DNA from 3 places in the Kitasatospora sp. NPDC049258 genome. Region 2 is predicted to be linked to each of the others. Evidence: riboswitches for the same ligand, from Rfam matches in the RefSeq annotation. Region 2 holds a riboswitch; each other region holds the start of a gene.

Region 1 (5,102 bases), on a different contig from region 2:
CGATGTGGACGACCCGGCCCTGCCACTCGGGCCTGGACCGCAGCAGGTGCCGGTAGGCGAGCAGGCCGCGGACGATGTTCTTGCTGAGCTCGGTGCGGTCCACCCGGACGATGGTCCGCCGATCGCCGACCGCCTCCCGCAGGGCGGCCAGCCGGGCGTCCACGTCCGGGCGGTGCGCCCGCTCGCGCAGGAAGTCGGCGTCGGCGCCGAGACCGTGCACGCCGAGCCGGGTGGTGCGGCCCTGGTACGTGACCGCGAGCTGCTCGCGGTCCACGGCGGCGCCCAGCAGATCGGCGCAGCAGTCGGCGAAGGCCAGCGCCCAGCGGCGGGTCAGGAAGCCGGCCCGGTCCGAGCCCAGGATCCCGGCGAGCACGGCCGCGCCGACGTCGTCCGGCAGCATCCGGTAGTACTCCGGCGGGGCCCAGGGGGTGTGCGAGAAGTGCCCGATCCGCAGGTCCGGGCGCAGCGCCCGGAGCAGGGCCGGGGCGAGCGAGAGGTGGTAGTCCTGGATCAGGACGGCGGCGCCCGGGGCGGCCTCGGTGGCCAGCGCCTCGGCGAAGGCGGTGTTGTAGGTGGTGTAGGACTCCCACTCGCGGCGGAAGCGCTCGTCGAAGTTGGGCGAGACCGGGGTGTCGTAGAGCAGGTGGTGGACGAACCAGAGGGTCGAGTTGGCCACGCCGTTGTAGGCGCGGGTGAAGGTGCCGGGATCGATGTCCAGCATCCGGACGGCCTGGCCGCCGACCTCGAAGCCGGCGAGGTCCAGCCGCCCGTCCGGGGACTGCCGGGCGGCCGTCCGGTCGGCCTCGCCGAGGGCGGCGCACACCCAGACGGCGCTCGGGTCGTCGATCGCGGAGAGGCCGGAGACCAGGCCGCCACCTCCTCTGCGCAGGGTCAGCGAACCGTCGTCCTCGCTGGTGAAGGACACCGGGCCGCGGTTGGAGGCCACCAGGATCGGGGCGGCGCCGGGCTGATTCGAACGTGCGGACGCGTGATCGGCCATACTGCCAAGCTTGCCGCGACATCGGGTGTGCAAACCACTCAGCGCGCGGCGCGCCCGAGAACCCGCTACCGGTCCCGGTACTCCGGGACGGTCCGCATCGGCGGGCGTTCGACGGCGTGCACCGGGTGGGTGTGGGCGGTGAAGCCGCGGGTGGCGGGGTCGCGGGAGAACTGGGTGAGCAGCGGGTGCAGCAGGCCGTCCTCGGCCTTCAGCCGGTGGGTGCGGTCCAGGCGCTCCAGCGCGGTGCGGTAGATGGTCGCGGCCATCCGGCCGAGGGCCTGGCCGTCCTGGTGGCGGTGGTGCCGCACGCCGACGTCGACCTGGGCCAGCGCGTCCAGCCCGACCGTGTCCAGCGCGTCCACCAGCAGGCCGAGCTCGACCCCGTAGCCGGTCGGGAAGGGCAGCCGCTCCAGCAGCGTCCGGCGGGCCGCGTACTCGCCGCCGAGCGGCTGGACGAAGCCGGCCAGCTGCGGCCAGTGCAGGTTGAGCAGCGGGCGGGCGACCAGCTCGGTGACCCGGCCGCCGCCGGCCGGGACGACCGCGCCCGCGGTCTCCAGCGGCCGGTCGTACATCGCCTTGACCAGCTGGATGCCCGGATCGGTGAGCAGCGGGCCGATGATCCCGGTGACGAAGGCGGGGTCGAACTCGCGCAGGTCGGCGTCGATGAAGCAGACGATCTCGCCGCGGGTGACCAGCAGCGAGCGCCAGAGCACCTCGCCCTTGCCGGGCTCGGCGGGCAGCCGGGGGAGGATGTCGTCCCGGTGCACCACCCGGGCGCCGGCCGCCGCGGCCCGCTCGGCGGTGCGGTCCACCGAGCCGGAGTCGACCACCACCAGCTCGTCCACCAGCGGCAGCCGTTCCATCAGTTCCACGCGGATCGCGGTCACGATCTCGCCGACGGTCGGCTCCTCGTCCAGGGCGGGCAGCACCACGCTCACGGAAGCGGCCGGGCCCGCCGCGCGCTTGGCGGCCAGCAGCGTCTCCACCGGGCGGTCGGCGGCCGCCCACGAGCGGCGGCGCAGCCAGGACGCCACCTGGGGCAGGACGTCGGGCCGGGGCTGGTCGGGCAAGATCTCGCTCCTCGGATGGGCGGCGCCGTCTCGGGTGTCGGACGCTATGAGGTGGTACCGGGGCCTTCGGATACAGTCTTGGTAATGCGATCCGACCTTCGCACGTCGGGGTGGGTCGCTGTGCACGACCACAAACGCGCTGTCGGCTGTAACGCCGCTCGCCACATTGCTCATCCAGAGGGACTGAGGGAACGGCCCGTTGAAGTCCCGGCAACCTTCCCGTCCGGCTAACTGACCGTCAGGTCGAGGCCCCGGCGGGACAGGTGCCAATTCCGTCCTGTGGCGCGCCCGCGTCACGGGGAAGATGAGGAGAGAGGCCTCCGCCATCATGGCTACCGCTACCCCTGTCGCAGCTCCTGCCGTCGACCTCGGCCCCGCCGCCGCGCTGTCCTGTCGCGAGTGCGGCGCCCGCACCCCGCTCGGCCCGAGCTTCGCCTGCGTCGAGTGCTTCGGCCCGCTGGAGATCGCCTACGACTTCGGCTCGTACGAGACCGAGGAACTGCGCAAGCGGATCGAGGCCGGCCCGGCCTCGATCTGGCGCTACGCCCCGCTGCTGCCGGTGCCGGCCGACGTGGCGTCCAAGCCGAACCTGAACCCCGGCTGGACCCCGCTGGTCAAGGCCGACAACCTCGGCCGCGAGCTGGGCTTCACCGCGCAGCTGCACGTCAAGGACGACTCCGGGAACCCGACCCACTCCTTCAAGGACCGGGTGGTCGCCTGCGCCATCGAGGCGGCGCGCGCGTTCGACTTCACCACCCTGTCCTGCTCCTCCACCGGCAACCTGGCCGGCGCGGTCGGTGCGGCGGCGGCCCGGGCCGGCTTCAAGTCCTGCGTCTTCATCCCGCACGACCTGGAGCAGGGCAAGGTCGTGATGGCCGGGGTCTACGGCGGCGAGCTGGTCGGCATCGAGGGCAACTACGACGATGTGAACCGCTTCTGCTCCGAGCTGATCGGCGACCCGGCCGGCGAGGGCTGGGGCTTCGTCAACGTCAACCTGCGCCCGTACTACGGCGAGGGCTCCAAGACGCTGGCGTACGAGATCTGCGAGCAGCTCGGCTGGCGGCTGCCGGAGCAGATCGTCATCCCGATCGCCTCGGGCTCGCAGCTCACGAAGATCGACAAGGGGCTGCAGGAGCTGATCAAGCTCGGCCTGGTGGAGGACCGCCCGTACCGGATCTTCGGTGCCCAGGCGGCCGGTTGCTCGCCGGTGTCGGCCGCGTACAAGGCCGGCCACGACGTGATCCGCCCGGTGAAGCCCGACACCATCGCCAAGTCGCTGGCGATCGGCAACCCGGCCGACGGCCCGTACGTGCTGGACATCGCCCGGCGGACCGGCGGCGCGGTCGAGGACGTCACCGACGCCGAGGTGGTCGACGCGATCAGGCTGCTGGCCCGCACCGAGGGCATCTTCGCGGAGACCGCGGGCGGCGTGACCGTCGGCGTGCTCAAGAAGCTGGTCGAGACCGGACAGCTGGACCCGGCGAAGGAGACCGTGGCGATCAACACCGGCGACGGCCTGAAGACCCTGGACGCCGTCTCCGACGCCGGGCTGACCGCCACCATCCGGCCGACCCTGGAGTCCTTCCGGGCCGCCGGCCTGGCCTGAGCCGAAGCCCCGCCCCCGACCCCCTCACCACCCCGCAGCAAGGAGTAGACGTCCATGAGCGCCACCGTCCGCATCCCCACCATCCTGCGCACCTACACCGGCGGCTCGGCCGAGGTGGCCGCCGAGGGCACCACCCTGGCCGAGGTGATCAAGGATCTGGAGCAGAACCACCCGGGCATCTCGGCCCGGATCCTGGACGACGCCGGGCAGCTGCGCCGCTTCGTCAACGTCTACGTCGACGACGACGACGTGCGTTTCGCCGAGGGCCTGCAGACCGGGATCAAGGACGGCGCGGCCGTCTCGATCATCCCGGCGGTGGCCGGCGGCTGCTGACCTCGGCCGACGCTCGTAGCAGCCTTGAGTCGCCGTCAGGACCGGAATGCCGAAATTCCGTTCCCGACGGCGGCTCTCGGCGTTCCGGTCGGACATTTGCCCACGTGGCTGGGTATAGAGTGCGTGTCGCAGGGGTATTCGAGGCCGATTCGAGGTGGCCCGCCCCGCACACCGGTCGGGTACGCAGCGGCTGTCCGCTCGCTGAGACCGGCGATCCGGGGCACGGAGCCGAACTGTCAGGCCGCCGTCAGAATTATTCCGGCGATATGTGACGTTGGTCCGCGATGTCCGGCGTCAATTGCTCACAAGTGCCGCTTTCATCCCGTCATATCCCCCGGGGCTCATAGCAATTGCCCAAAAGTTGGGCCTGTTGCAGAGGGCGCATGTCCGGATACATTCAGCCGCGGTCGACGCATTCACCCGCGTTCCGGTGGCCCTTTCGGGCCCCGGTGCGGTGGCTGCGGCGTGCACGGCTGCGCCCAGGGGGGGTTCCCCGGGCCGGCCTTCCAGACCTCTGGACCCGCACCCTGCGGGTCCGTGAAGGGCCAGCACAGCACAAGGGGAGTTCGGAATGGCTCAGGGCACCGTCAAGTGGTTCAACGCCGAGAAGGGCTACGGCTTCATCGCGGTCGACGGTGGTGCGGACGTGTTCGTCCACTACAGCGCGATCCAGATGGACGGCTACCGCACCCTCGAAGAGGGCCAGCGGGTCGAGTTCGAGATCTCCCAGGGGCAGAAGGGTCCGCAGGCGGACATGGTCCGCGCGCTGGTTGCGTGACCTCTTCGACCTGCGGAGCCTCGGTTCGGTCAACGAGCTGGCGGCCACAGATCATCGGCAGCAGGCCCGTACGGGAACCCCGTGCGGGCCTGCCGCCATGTTCGGGACACCCCGCGATCGGGCTTGCACTCGCCACCCGAGAGTGCTAATCATTGGCGTTAGCACTCTCGGTACGAGAGTGACAAACGGATCGGGTCGGTGAGGCCTCCCGGGAGCGGTTGGGGACAGGACCCCCGCTCGCAGGGCCGTCCGTCGCGGGCACCCTTCGGTCCGATGCAGTCGATCGCGTCCCGGAGGACCACTTCACATGGCAAA
Region 2 (5,102 bases):
GAAGGATTCCGCCATGGTGGGGTCCACTCCTGAGGGCCGGGGTCGTCGCTGTGCCCCCAGCGTTGCGCGGCACCCCGCCCGGCCGGGCCCCTAGGCAACCCCTGTCGTACCCCTAGCCGCGAGTGCGAGCTCGGGGTCGTTGGAGGCCTCGCCACCGTGGACGACGGCGGCCAGGTCGACCCGGCGGCGGACGCCGAGCTTGCGGTACACCCGGGTCAGGTGCTGCTCCACGGTGCTCACGGTGATGTAGAGCTTCCGGGCGATCTCCCGGTTCGACAGGCCGCGGACCGCGAGTTCGGCGACCCGGCGCTCGGCGTCGGAGAGCCCGGCCAGGTCGGGTTCGGCCGCCGGGACCACGGACAGCGCCGGGGAGCGGCGCAGCCGGCGGTCGGTCTGCCAGGCGCGGCCGGGGTCACCGTCGGTGCGGTGCGCCTCGCTGAGGTCGGCCAGGGCGCCGGCCAGGTCGGCCTCGGCCTCGGCCTCCTCCAGCAGGCCCACGGCCTGCTCCAACAGCCCGGTCCGCGCCGGCCGTTCCCCGGCGGTGGCCCGGATCCACAGCGCCACCCCGCGGATCCGGGACTGCCCCGACGGCCCGAGCCGGGCGAGCTGCTGGTCCGCCAGCGCCGCGGCGGCCTGCGGCCGTCCGAGCGCGAGCTGCGCCCGGGCCGCGCCGAGCCGCCAGGGTGCGATGGCGGGCAGGTGGTCCAGCCCCCACCGGGCCATCGTCTCGCCGCAGGCCCGGAACTCCGCCAGCGCCTCCTGCGGCCGCCCGGTGGCGAGCAGATGGCCGCCGCGCGCGTAGCGGTGGTGCAGGCCGGCCGGAGTCCGCTCCATGCCCCGGGGCACCGTCAGTTCCAGGAAGCGGGCGGCGTCCTGGTGCCGGCCGAGGGCCGTGCGGGCCGCCACCATCGTGGACAGCGGCAGGCCCACCGCCACGCCCCAGGCGTCCGGTGCGACCCGGGCGAACGCCGCCCGGGCGGCCTCGTCCGCCGTCCGCAGATCGCCCTGGCGCAGCGCCGCCTCGGCCCGCAGCGCGGACAGCAGGGCGTGCCGGGTGGTGCCGCAGCGGCTCGCGGCGCGCTCCGCCGGCGGGCCGTACCAGCGCACCGCCCGGTCGGCCCGGTCGGCGTAGAGCAGCACCGTCAGCGCGGCGGTGAGCGCCTCGGTGCTGCCGCGGCCGCCCGGGTGTCCGTCCCGCAGGATGGCCTCCGCGCGGATCACGGCCGCACCTGGTTCGACGGTGCCGGCCAGCAGCGAGGCCAGCAGCCGCATCCCGCCGTCCCGCCCGCCGTCGGCGGCCCCGCCCTCCTCCCCGGGCCCGGCGGCCGGGGCCGAGGTCCGCGCGGCCAGGGACGGGTACCAGTACGCGAGCCAGCCGCGCAGTCCCGCACCGGCGCGCTGCTCGCCGAGCTTGCGCTGCGCGGCCTCGAAGCGCTCCAGGGCGGCCAGTCCCTCGTCCGGGCGGCCCTGCCAGAAGAGGTGGCGGATCGACTTCAGCTCGTGCCGCTTCGCGTCGCTGCCGTCCAGCACCGTCCCGGGCAGGGACGGTACGCAGCGGAACGTCACGGCCTCGGGCGACGTGCCGGCGGTCGGGGTCACGGCCGCGGCCGCCGGGGCGTCATCGGCGGACGGGAGCAGGACGGGCGCGACCACGACGGGCGGGGGCGCGGCGGACCGGGGCGCGGCGGGCGGGAGCACCGTGGGCGGCGGGCCCGGTGGTCCGGCGTCCGGAGAGGGTGACCACGGTGTCCGCAGGTAGCCCTCGGCCGCCCGGACGTGCCCGGCCACCGTGCGGGGCTCGGCGCCGGCCGCCCGTAGCAGCTGCGCCGCCCGCTCGTGCAGGCTGGCCAGTTCGGCCGGCCGCATGGCGGCCAGCAGGTCCCCGGCGGCGCTCGGGTGGCGGAAGCCGCCGCCCCGGAACAGCCCCGCCGCGTTCAGCAGGTACAGCGCCCGCGGGAGCGAGTCGGCGGGCAGCAGCAGCAGTTCGGCCAGCAGGCCGGGGGTGGCACCGGGGCCCAGCACCGCCACGCCGCGGGCATGGCGCAGCGCGAGCGGGTCGATGCGGTGCAGGCAGTGCATCAGCCCGCGCCGGTAGCCCTCGCCGACGGTCAGGATGGCCGGTGCACCGGCCCGCTCGTGATCGTCCATCAAGGCGTGCACCAGCAGCGGGTTTCCACCGGTCAGCTCGTGCGCCTCGGCGGCCAGCCCGGCGGCCGCCGGGTCGGGGAACCGGCGCCGGAACAGCTCCGCGACCAGCTCGGCGGGGAGCACCTCAAGCCTGATCTGCCGGTGGTGCGGCTGGCGGGCCAGCTCGACCTCGAAGAACGGGTTCGGCGGCGTCATGGTCTCCCGGGTGCTGAGGACGGTCAGCACGGCCGCGTTCCTGGTCCGGCGGACCAGGTAGAGGAGGAACTCCAGCGACTGCGGGTCGGCGTCCTGCCGGTCGTCGACCGCGATCAGCACCGGGGTGCGGCCCGCGAGCGTCCGGACCAGGCCGAACAGCCCCTCCAGGGTGGGCTGGCTGAGCCGCCCGTCCAGGCCCTCCGCCACCCCGGGGTGGCGGGCCACCTCGTCGGCGCCCCGGGCGAGCAGGGCCTCCGCCGTGGCGGCCTCCTCCGGATCCAGCGGTGCGCTCTGCAGCAACTGCCGGGCCAGGCCGAGCGGGAAGTCGCGCTCCAGCGGGGATCCGGTGCCCATCAGTACCGTGGCCCCGCGCTCCGCCGCGACGTCGGCGAAGGCGTACAGCAACTCGCTGCGGCCGCTGCCCACCGAGCCGTGCAGGGCGATCACGGCGCCGTGCCCGGCCTCGCAGTGCTCCAGCGCCTCGTACAGGCGGCGGTACTCGGGCTCGCGCCCGGCGGGCAGCGTGCTCGGAAGGTCGAGCGTGAATGGTGCGGGGGCGAGAGACATCCGTACTCCTGAGGCAGGCGCGCGGAAGGGTGGGCCGCAGGGCTCTCCTGTGCACGCGCGGATCGTGACCGGGCTCGTGTCGGCCGACCGGGCGGCGTACCTCACCGCCCCGCAGGCCGACCGCGGTCAGCGACAGAGGGAACTGGCCCGCCGCAGCAGGTCGATGTCGAGCCTGGCCACGAGCCGCAGTGCTGCCGCCCGACGCCCGAGCGCCCCCTGGTCCACGACCTTCTCCATCCCCGCCCGTTACAGGCACCCACCTGCGCTTGCGGCATGACGCCATGCCACCTGGCTTATCCCCGGGGCACCCCACCGCAGTGTGGGGGTTGCCGGTCAGCCGGCCGGGGCCGTTCGACTGACACTCTTCGCCGACTCGAGTTTAAGAAGACGCTGGTGACACCGTCAATCCAATCGCCCCCTCAACCGGCCCCGGGGAGGCCCGGCTTGCGGGGCGGCGGGCAGGCTCGCAGGCGGCGGCCGCTTGCGGCGACCCGGCCGCGTCACCGTCACCGGCCTGCTGGCAGCGCCCTACGACCCCGGCGCCGAGAGCACCCGCATGGAGTTCGGCCAGGCGGTCGTCGAGGACACCGACGGCCGCGCCTACGTCACCCTGGACGACCTCCACCGGGCCGCGCCCGACCCGCTCGCCTGCCGCGAGGCCGGTCTGCTCACCCACCTCCTCGACGACCACCCCGAGCTCGTCCCGCTCCTGCTGCGCCTCACCGTCCCGGCCGCCGGGCTGACCCGCGCGCTGCCGCTCGCACTGGACCGGTACGGCATCACGCTCCGGCTGGAGTACCCGCAGGCCCGCACCGACGTCCGGCTGCCGTTCCCGACACCGGCGGACGACGCCGACCAGGCCGGCCCGCAGATCCACGCACTGCTGGCCAAGGCCCGCCGACTGTCCCACCGCAACCGCCGGCCGGCCTGAGCACGCGCCGGGCCGTCCAGGTGAAACCCGCGCCCGTCCGGCCGTATGGCCGCGCACCGCCGAGCGAACTAAGGTAAGCCTTGGCTGTCATGGCGGCGCCGCGCCGGCCCGGGTCGGGCCCACCCGATGCCGCCCCGTCGGACCCGGGAGCCCCATGCCGTCCGCACGCACCGTCACCGTCTCGGTCCTCCCGCTCACCGCGCTGCTGCTCGCCACCGCCGGGTGCTCCAGCTCCTCGGGCGGGAGCGGCGGCTCCAGCGGCACGATCAAGGTCACCGCGTCCGACGACGCCTGCCAGGTGTCCACCGGCACCGTCCGGGCCGGCCAGGTCGAGCTGGAGGTCAAGAACACCGGGTCCAAGGTGACCGAGGTCTACATCTACGCCCCCGGCGACAAGATCGTCACCGAGCGGGAGAACATCGGCCCCGGCACCGGCTCCACCCTCACCGCGGAGATCAAGCCCGGTTCGTACGAGATCGCCTGCAAGCCGGGCATGACCGGCGACGGCATCCGCCAGCAGCTCACCGTGACCGGCGGCTCGGCGGCCGCGGCGGCCGCCGACCCACGGCTCGACGCGGCGGTCGCGCAGTACCGCCACTACGTGCAGGAGCAGGCCGACGCCACCGTCCCGGTGGTGGCGCAGTTCGCCGCCGCGGTCAGGGCCGGGGACGTCGCCCGGGCCCAGACCCTGTTCGCGCCCTCCCGGGCCGGCTGGGAGCGCACCGAGCCGGTGGCCGAGAGCTTCGGCGACATCGACCCGAAGACCGACACCCGCGAGGACGGCGTCGAGGCGGGCCAGCAGTGGACCGGCTGGCACCGCCTGGAGAAGTCGCTCTGGGTGAACGGCGCCATCGCCCCCGAGGACCGGACCCTCGCCGACCAGCTGGTCACCGACCTCCAGGACTGGCAGACCCGGGTCGGCACCGCCGACATCACCGCCACCAGCATGGCCAACGGCGCCAAGGAGTTGCTGGACGAGGTCGCCACCGGCAAGGTCACCGGCGAGGAGGACCGCTACAGCCACACCGACCTGTCCGACTTCGCCGCCAACGTGGACGGCGCCAAGGAGGCGTACGACCTGCTCAAGGCGGTAGTCGCCGAGAAGGATCCGCAGCTGGTCCAGACCCTGGACACCGAATTCGCCGACATCCAGGCCCTGCTCGCCAAGTACCGGCAGCCGGACGGCACCTACACCCCGTACGACCAGGTCACCGAGGCGGAGCGGAAGACCTTCTCGGACGCGGTGAACGCGCTCGCCGAA
Region 3 (5,102 bases), on a different contig from region 2:
GGTGTACTCGAAGATCTGACCACCGATGAAGATCGCGCCCATCACGAAGGTGATGGTGAACCACGAGCGGAGCTTCTTCACGTCACCGCGCTCGGCGGCGAAGACGCCGAGCTGGCAGGTGAGCGAGGAGAGCACCAGGATCGTGGTGTTCACCGAGGAGAACGGGACGTTGAGGGCGCTCGCCTTCTCGGTCCAGAACTCTGCGCCCTTGACCGAGCGGAGCGTGAAGTACATCGCGAACAGGGCCGCGAAGAACATCAGCTCGGAGCTCAGCCAGACAATGGTTCCGACGCTGACCAGGTTCGGCCTGTTGACCGCTCCGTGCGCGTGTCCGGTTTCTGTTGCTGTTGCTGTCGCCACGACGGACATTATGTCGGTCCCTTATTCCGTCTTCACGTCGGGGGGTCTCCCTCGGAGTGTCCGGTGCGTGCGGTATGCCCCGTTGGACTCGGGCGGGCGGGCCCCGGGTGCCGCTCGCTGGGCATTGTCCGATTTCTGACGGTTGTTCGGTGCCCTTCCGGCGGGCCGGGCCACTCGTCTGCTCCGCGTGTCCCCCGGCGCCCGGGGTCGCCGAGGGTGTAGCGGCAGAGCCGTCCGGGTGGTCTACGGCGAAGAGGGTGACGCCGGTACACCCGCAGGGGTGAGTGGTGCGCGCGGCGGCTTGAGCGAGATCGCGTCAGGGGCTCACCACGAGGGGTGGGCGGGAGTAGCATCCGGAGGAGAACGTGGTCCGGATCACACCGGCCGCGCCGAACCGACCCGCACGACACCTATTAATGGGGACGAGCACCCGGGAGCAGGGCCCATGGCGCACAGGACCGACGAGACGCTCACCGTTCTCGTCTACAGCGACGACCGCAACACCCGCGAGCAGGTCACCCTGGCGCTCGGCCGCCGGCCCGCCGCCGATCTCCCGGAGGTCGAGTACCTGGAGTGCGCGACCACTCCGGCCGTGCTGCGTGCCCTGGAGAAGGGCGGGATCGACCTCTGCGTGCTGGACGGCGAGGCGGTGCCGGCCGGCGGGCTGGGCCTCGGGCGCCAGCTCAAGGACGAGATCTACGGCTGCCCGCCGGTGCTGGTGGTGATCGGCCGCCCGCAGGACGCCTGGCTGGCCGCCTGGAGCCGGGCCGACGCCGCGGTCTCCCACCCGGTCGACCCGGTGGCGCTGGCCGAGGCCGCCGCCACCCTGCTCCGCCAGCGGGTCGCCCGCCGGACACCGGCGCACCGGTAGCGGAGCCGCCCTCACCGGTCGTCTCACCAGGAGAGAAGCCGTCCCTAGATTCCGGCGCGGGCCCCGCGCCGGTCGCTAGGCTGGCTCCGACCCGACGGCGATGTACCGATTGAGAGCTGGAGTCAGCCATGGTGAACGTGCACCCTGCGAACGGCGGCGACGACCCCGCGCAGGTGGTCCGCACCTGGCCGGACGTTTTGAGCATGCTGCTGAAGGGGGAGGACCTCGCCCAGGCCGACGCCGCCTGGGCGATGGACCGGATCATGACCGGCGAGGCCACCCCGGTCCAGGTGGCGGGTTTCATGATCGCGCTGCGGGCCAAGGGCGAGACGGTCGAGGAGGTCTCCGGCCTGGTCGACGCGATGTACGCGCACGCCGAGCCGCTGCACATCCCCGGCCCGGCGGTGGACATCGTCGGCACCGGCGGCGACCGGGCCAAGACGGTCAACATCTCGACCATGTCGGCGATCGTCGCGGCCGCGGCCGGCGCCAAGGTGGTCAAGCACGGCAACCGGGCCGCCTCCTCGGCCAGCGGCTCCTCCGACGTGCTGGAGAAGCTCGGCATCCGGCTCGACCTGAGCGCCCGCCGGGTGGCCGAGGTGGCCGAGGAGACCGGTCTGACCTTCTGCTTCGCGGCCAAGTTCCACCCCGCGATGCGGCACGCCGCCCAGGCCCGCCGCGACCTCGGCGTGCCCACCGCCTTCAACATCCTCGGCCCGCTCACCAACCCGGCCAAGGTGACCGCGCACGCCATCGGCTGCTTCGACACCCGGCTGGCCGGCCTGATCGCCGGCGTACTGGCCCGGCGCGGCTCCACCGCGCTGGTCTTCCGCGGCGACGACGGGCTGGACGAGCTGACCATCTCCACCACCTCGCGGATCTGGCTGGTGCGCGACGGCGAGGTGGTGGAGAGCTCCTTCGACCCGCGCGAGGTGGGCATCGAGCTGGTCGGCCTGGAGGCGCTGCGCGGCGCCGACGCCGAGTACAACGCGAACGTGGTGCGCCGGCTGCTGGCCGGCGAGCGCGGCCCGGTCCGGGACGCCGTCCTGCTGAACGCCGCGGCCGCGCTGGTGGCCCTGGAGCTGACCGGGGCGCCGCTGGCCGAGCAGCTGGCGGCCGGGATCGAGCGGACCGCCGCGGCGATCGACTCGGGGACGGCCGAGGCCACCCTCAAGCACTGGGTCGAGGCCACCGCCCGCGACTGACCGGATCCGACGGGGCCCGCCGAGCTGCCCGCCCGGCGGGCCCCGCTGCGTCCGGATGCCGGAACGGTGTTTGACCACTCTCCGGAAGCTGTCCTAGAGTCCACGGCAGGTCATGAGTGACAGCGACAAGCCCCAGCTTGCTGTCCGGCAACCCTCCGTCCGTGGCGGGGTGCCCTGGGTGAGGACCGGGCCACTCGGCGATCCGTCCGCGTGGCAAGCGCGGACTTCCGGCATCGCACTCCCGGGGTCCTACCCCAGGAGGAGTGCATCCCATGACAGTTTCGACCGATCTCTGCGCCCCGCTCGCCGTCCTCGGCCACGACGTCCAGGTGCCCCTGGTCAGCGGCGAGAAGGTCGCCTACGCCGCGCTCGACTACGCCGCCAGCGCCCCCGCCCTGCAGCGGGTCTGGGACGACGTCGCCGCCTACGCCCCCTACTACGGCAGCGTGCACCGCGGCGCCGGCTACCTCTCCCAGCTCTCCACCGACCTGTTCGAGCAGAGCCGGCGGACCGTGGCCGACTTCCTCGACCTGCGCGAGGGCGACCAGGTGGTCTTCACCCGCGCCACCACCGACTCGCTCAACCTGCTGGCCGCCGCCGTGCCGGCCGGCACCCGGGTGTTCGCCTTCGAGACCGAGCACCACGCCTCGCTGCTGCCCTGGCGCCGGGACGGCCTGACCGTCAGCTACCTGCGCGCCCCGCGCTCGCCCGCCGAGGCGGTCGCCGCGCTGGAGGCCGCGCTGAGCGAGCACCCCGAGGGCCCGCGGCTGTTCTGCGTCACCGGTGCCTCCAACGTCACCGGCGAGCTGTGGCCGGTCGCCGAGCTGACCGAGGTCGCCCACCGGCACGGCGCCCGGGTGGTGCTGGACGCCGCCCAGCTCGCCCCGCACCACCGGGTGTCCGTCCGCGAGCTGGGGGTGGACTGGATCGCCTTCTCCGGCCACAAGCTGTACGCGCCGTTCGGTGCCGGGGTGCTGGCCGGTCGCAGCGACTGGCTGGACGCGGCCGAGCCGTACCTGGCCGGCGGCGGCGCCAGCCGGACCGTGGCCCGCGAGGTGGACGGCTCGGTGGCCGTCGAGTGGCACCAGGGCCCGTCCCGGCACGAGGCCGGCTCGCCCAACGTGATCGGCGCCTACGCGATCGCCTCCGCCTGCCGGGCGCTCACCGAGGCCGGCTTCGACGCGCTGCAGGCCAGGGAGCAGGAGCTGATCGACCGGCTCAAGGCCGGGCTGGCCGAGATCCCCGAGGTGAAGGTGCTCAGCCTGTTCGGCACCGACGCCGCCCGGGTCGGGGTGCTCTCCTTCGTGGTGCAGGGCTGGAACAGCTCGCACTTCTCGGCCGCGCTGTCCGCCGAGTACGGCATCGGGGTGCGCGACGGACTGTTCTGCGCCCACCCGCTGGTGCGGACCCTGCTCGGCGGCGAGGAGGCCGCGCCCTCCGAATGCGGGGCGCCGGAGGCCTCGCTGCCCGGCGAGCGCAGCCTGAACGCGATCCGGGTCAGCTTCGGCGCCGGCACCCCGGACGAGCACCTGGAGCGCTTCCTGGGCGCGGTCCGCGAGCTGGTCGCGAACGGCGCCCGGTGGAGCTACCGCAACGAGGGCGGCCGCTGCGTCGCCGACACCCGCCGCTGAGCGGGGCCGCTCCGGACGCTCCGGGCGCGGCTACTCCAGGCCGAGCGCGAAGGCGGCCTCCAGGTCGTGCTGGGAGTAGGTGCGGAAGGCGATCTGGGTCTCGGTGTGCTCGACCCCCGGCACCTTGTTGACCTGGCCGGGGATCACCTCGGCCAGGTCCTCGTGCTGCCGCACCCGGACCATCGCCACCAGGTCGTAGCTGCCGGTGACCGAGTAGACCTCGCTGACGCCCTCGATCGAAGCGATCGCCTCGGCGATCTCGGGGATCCGGTCGACGCTGGTCTTGATGAGGACGATCGCGGTGATCACGCTGGACTCCTGTGTGAGGGGACGGGCCCAGCGTATCGGCCGTCAGGTGGCGCGTCTGCCGGCCCGCGCGCACCCGGCCCAGGCGGACAGCCAGCCGGCCGCGAAGCCGATCACATGGACCAGGTACGCCACCCCGGAGCCGCCCGAGCTGACCGACCACCACTGCAGGACGAACCACAGGCCGAGCACCAACCAGGCCGGGAAGCGCAGCGGCAGGAAGAGCAGCACCGGCACCAGGGTGGTCACCCGGGCCCGCGGGAAGAGCCGCAGGTAGGCCCCGAGCACGCCGGCGATCGCCCCCGAGGCGCCGACCAGCGCCCGCACCGAGTCGGCCGAGTGGGCCTCGGCCAGCGCGTAGCCGTAGGTCGCCAGGTAGCCGATCGCCAGATAGAGGAGCAGGAACCGGGCCCGGCCCAGCCGATCCTCCACCCCGGGGCCGAACACGAACAGGAACAGCATGTTACCCAGCAGGTGCAGCCATCCCGCGTGCACGAACAGCGAGGTCAGCACCGACAGCGCCGGGCTCTTGCCCGGGGTCGGGAGCAGCGTGCAGCCGTCCGCCGCGGTGGGCAGGGCGGCCAGCTGCTCGGCCGTCAGCGGATGCCGGCTCAGCAGCTCGGCCGGGACGGCGCCCCAGCGCTGCTCGTAGCGCTGCTCGGCGCAGGCCCGGGCGGCGCCGGTGCCGTAGGCCGGATTGAGGCCGAAGCTGGGGCCGCACAGCAGGAT

What was found. Region 2 has a riboswitch for S-adenosylmethionine ahead of AB0K43_RS30230 (AAA family ATPase). Riboswitches for the same ligand answer to the same signal wherever they lie in the genome.
Region 1: it holds a riboswitch for S-adenosylmethionine, as region 2 does, so the genes downstream of both, thrC (threonine synthase) here and AB0K43_RS30230 (AAA family ATPase) in region 2, are expected to answer to the same signal.
Region 3: it holds a riboswitch for S-adenosylmethionine, as region 2 does, so the genes downstream of both, AB0K43_RS27985 (aminotransferase class V-fold PLP-dependent enzyme) here and AB0K43_RS30230 (AAA family ATPase) in region 2, are expected to answer to the same signal.

The regions. Positions count from the first base shown of each region.
Region 1 covers NZ_JBFAQT010000014.1:2,234-7,335, forward strand. Annotated here, with positions in the region: gene AB0K43_RS14345 (trehalose-6-phosphate synthase) at 1-1,000, opposite strand, end outside; gene AB0K43_RS14350 (glucosyl-3-phosphoglycerate synthase) at 1,066-2,070, opposite strand; SAM riboswitch class I at 2,238-2,381, shown strand; gene thrC (threonine synthase) at 2,399-3,676, shown strand; gene AB0K43_RS14360 (MoaD/ThiS family protein) at 3,731-4,009, shown strand; gene AB0K43_RS14365 (cold-shock protein) at 4,581-4,787, shown strand; gene groL (chaperonin GroEL) at 5,095-5,102, shown strand, end outside.
Region 2 covers NZ_JBFAQT010000064.1:10,561-15,662, forward strand. Annotated here, with positions in the region: gene AB0K43_RS30225 (type I polyketide synthase) at 1-15, opposite strand, end outside; gene AB0K43_RS30230 (AAA family ATPase) at 91-2,910, opposite strand; SAM riboswitch class IV at 3,168-3,280, opposite strand; partial or broken gene AB0K43_RS30235 (DUF2470 domain-containing protein) at 3,407-3,841, shown strand; gene efeO (iron uptake system protein EfeO) at 3,996-5,102, shown strand, end outside.
Region 3 covers NZ_JBFAQT010000048.1:27,037-32,138, forward strand. Annotated here, with positions in the region: gene AB0K43_RS27970 (heme-copper oxidase subunit III) at 1-369, opposite strand, end outside; gene AB0K43_RS27975 (hypothetical protein) at 806-1,231, shown strand; gene trpD (anthranilate phosphoribosyltransferase) at 1,360-2,436, shown strand; SAM riboswitch class IV at 2,545-2,662, shown strand; gene AB0K43_RS27985 (aminotransferase class V-fold PLP-dependent enzyme) at 2,709-4,067, shown strand; gene AB0K43_RS27990 (Lrp/AsnC ligand binding domain-containing protein) at 4,098-4,376, opposite strand; gene AB0K43_RS27995 (rhomboid family intramembrane serine protease) at 4,419-5,102, opposite strand, start outside.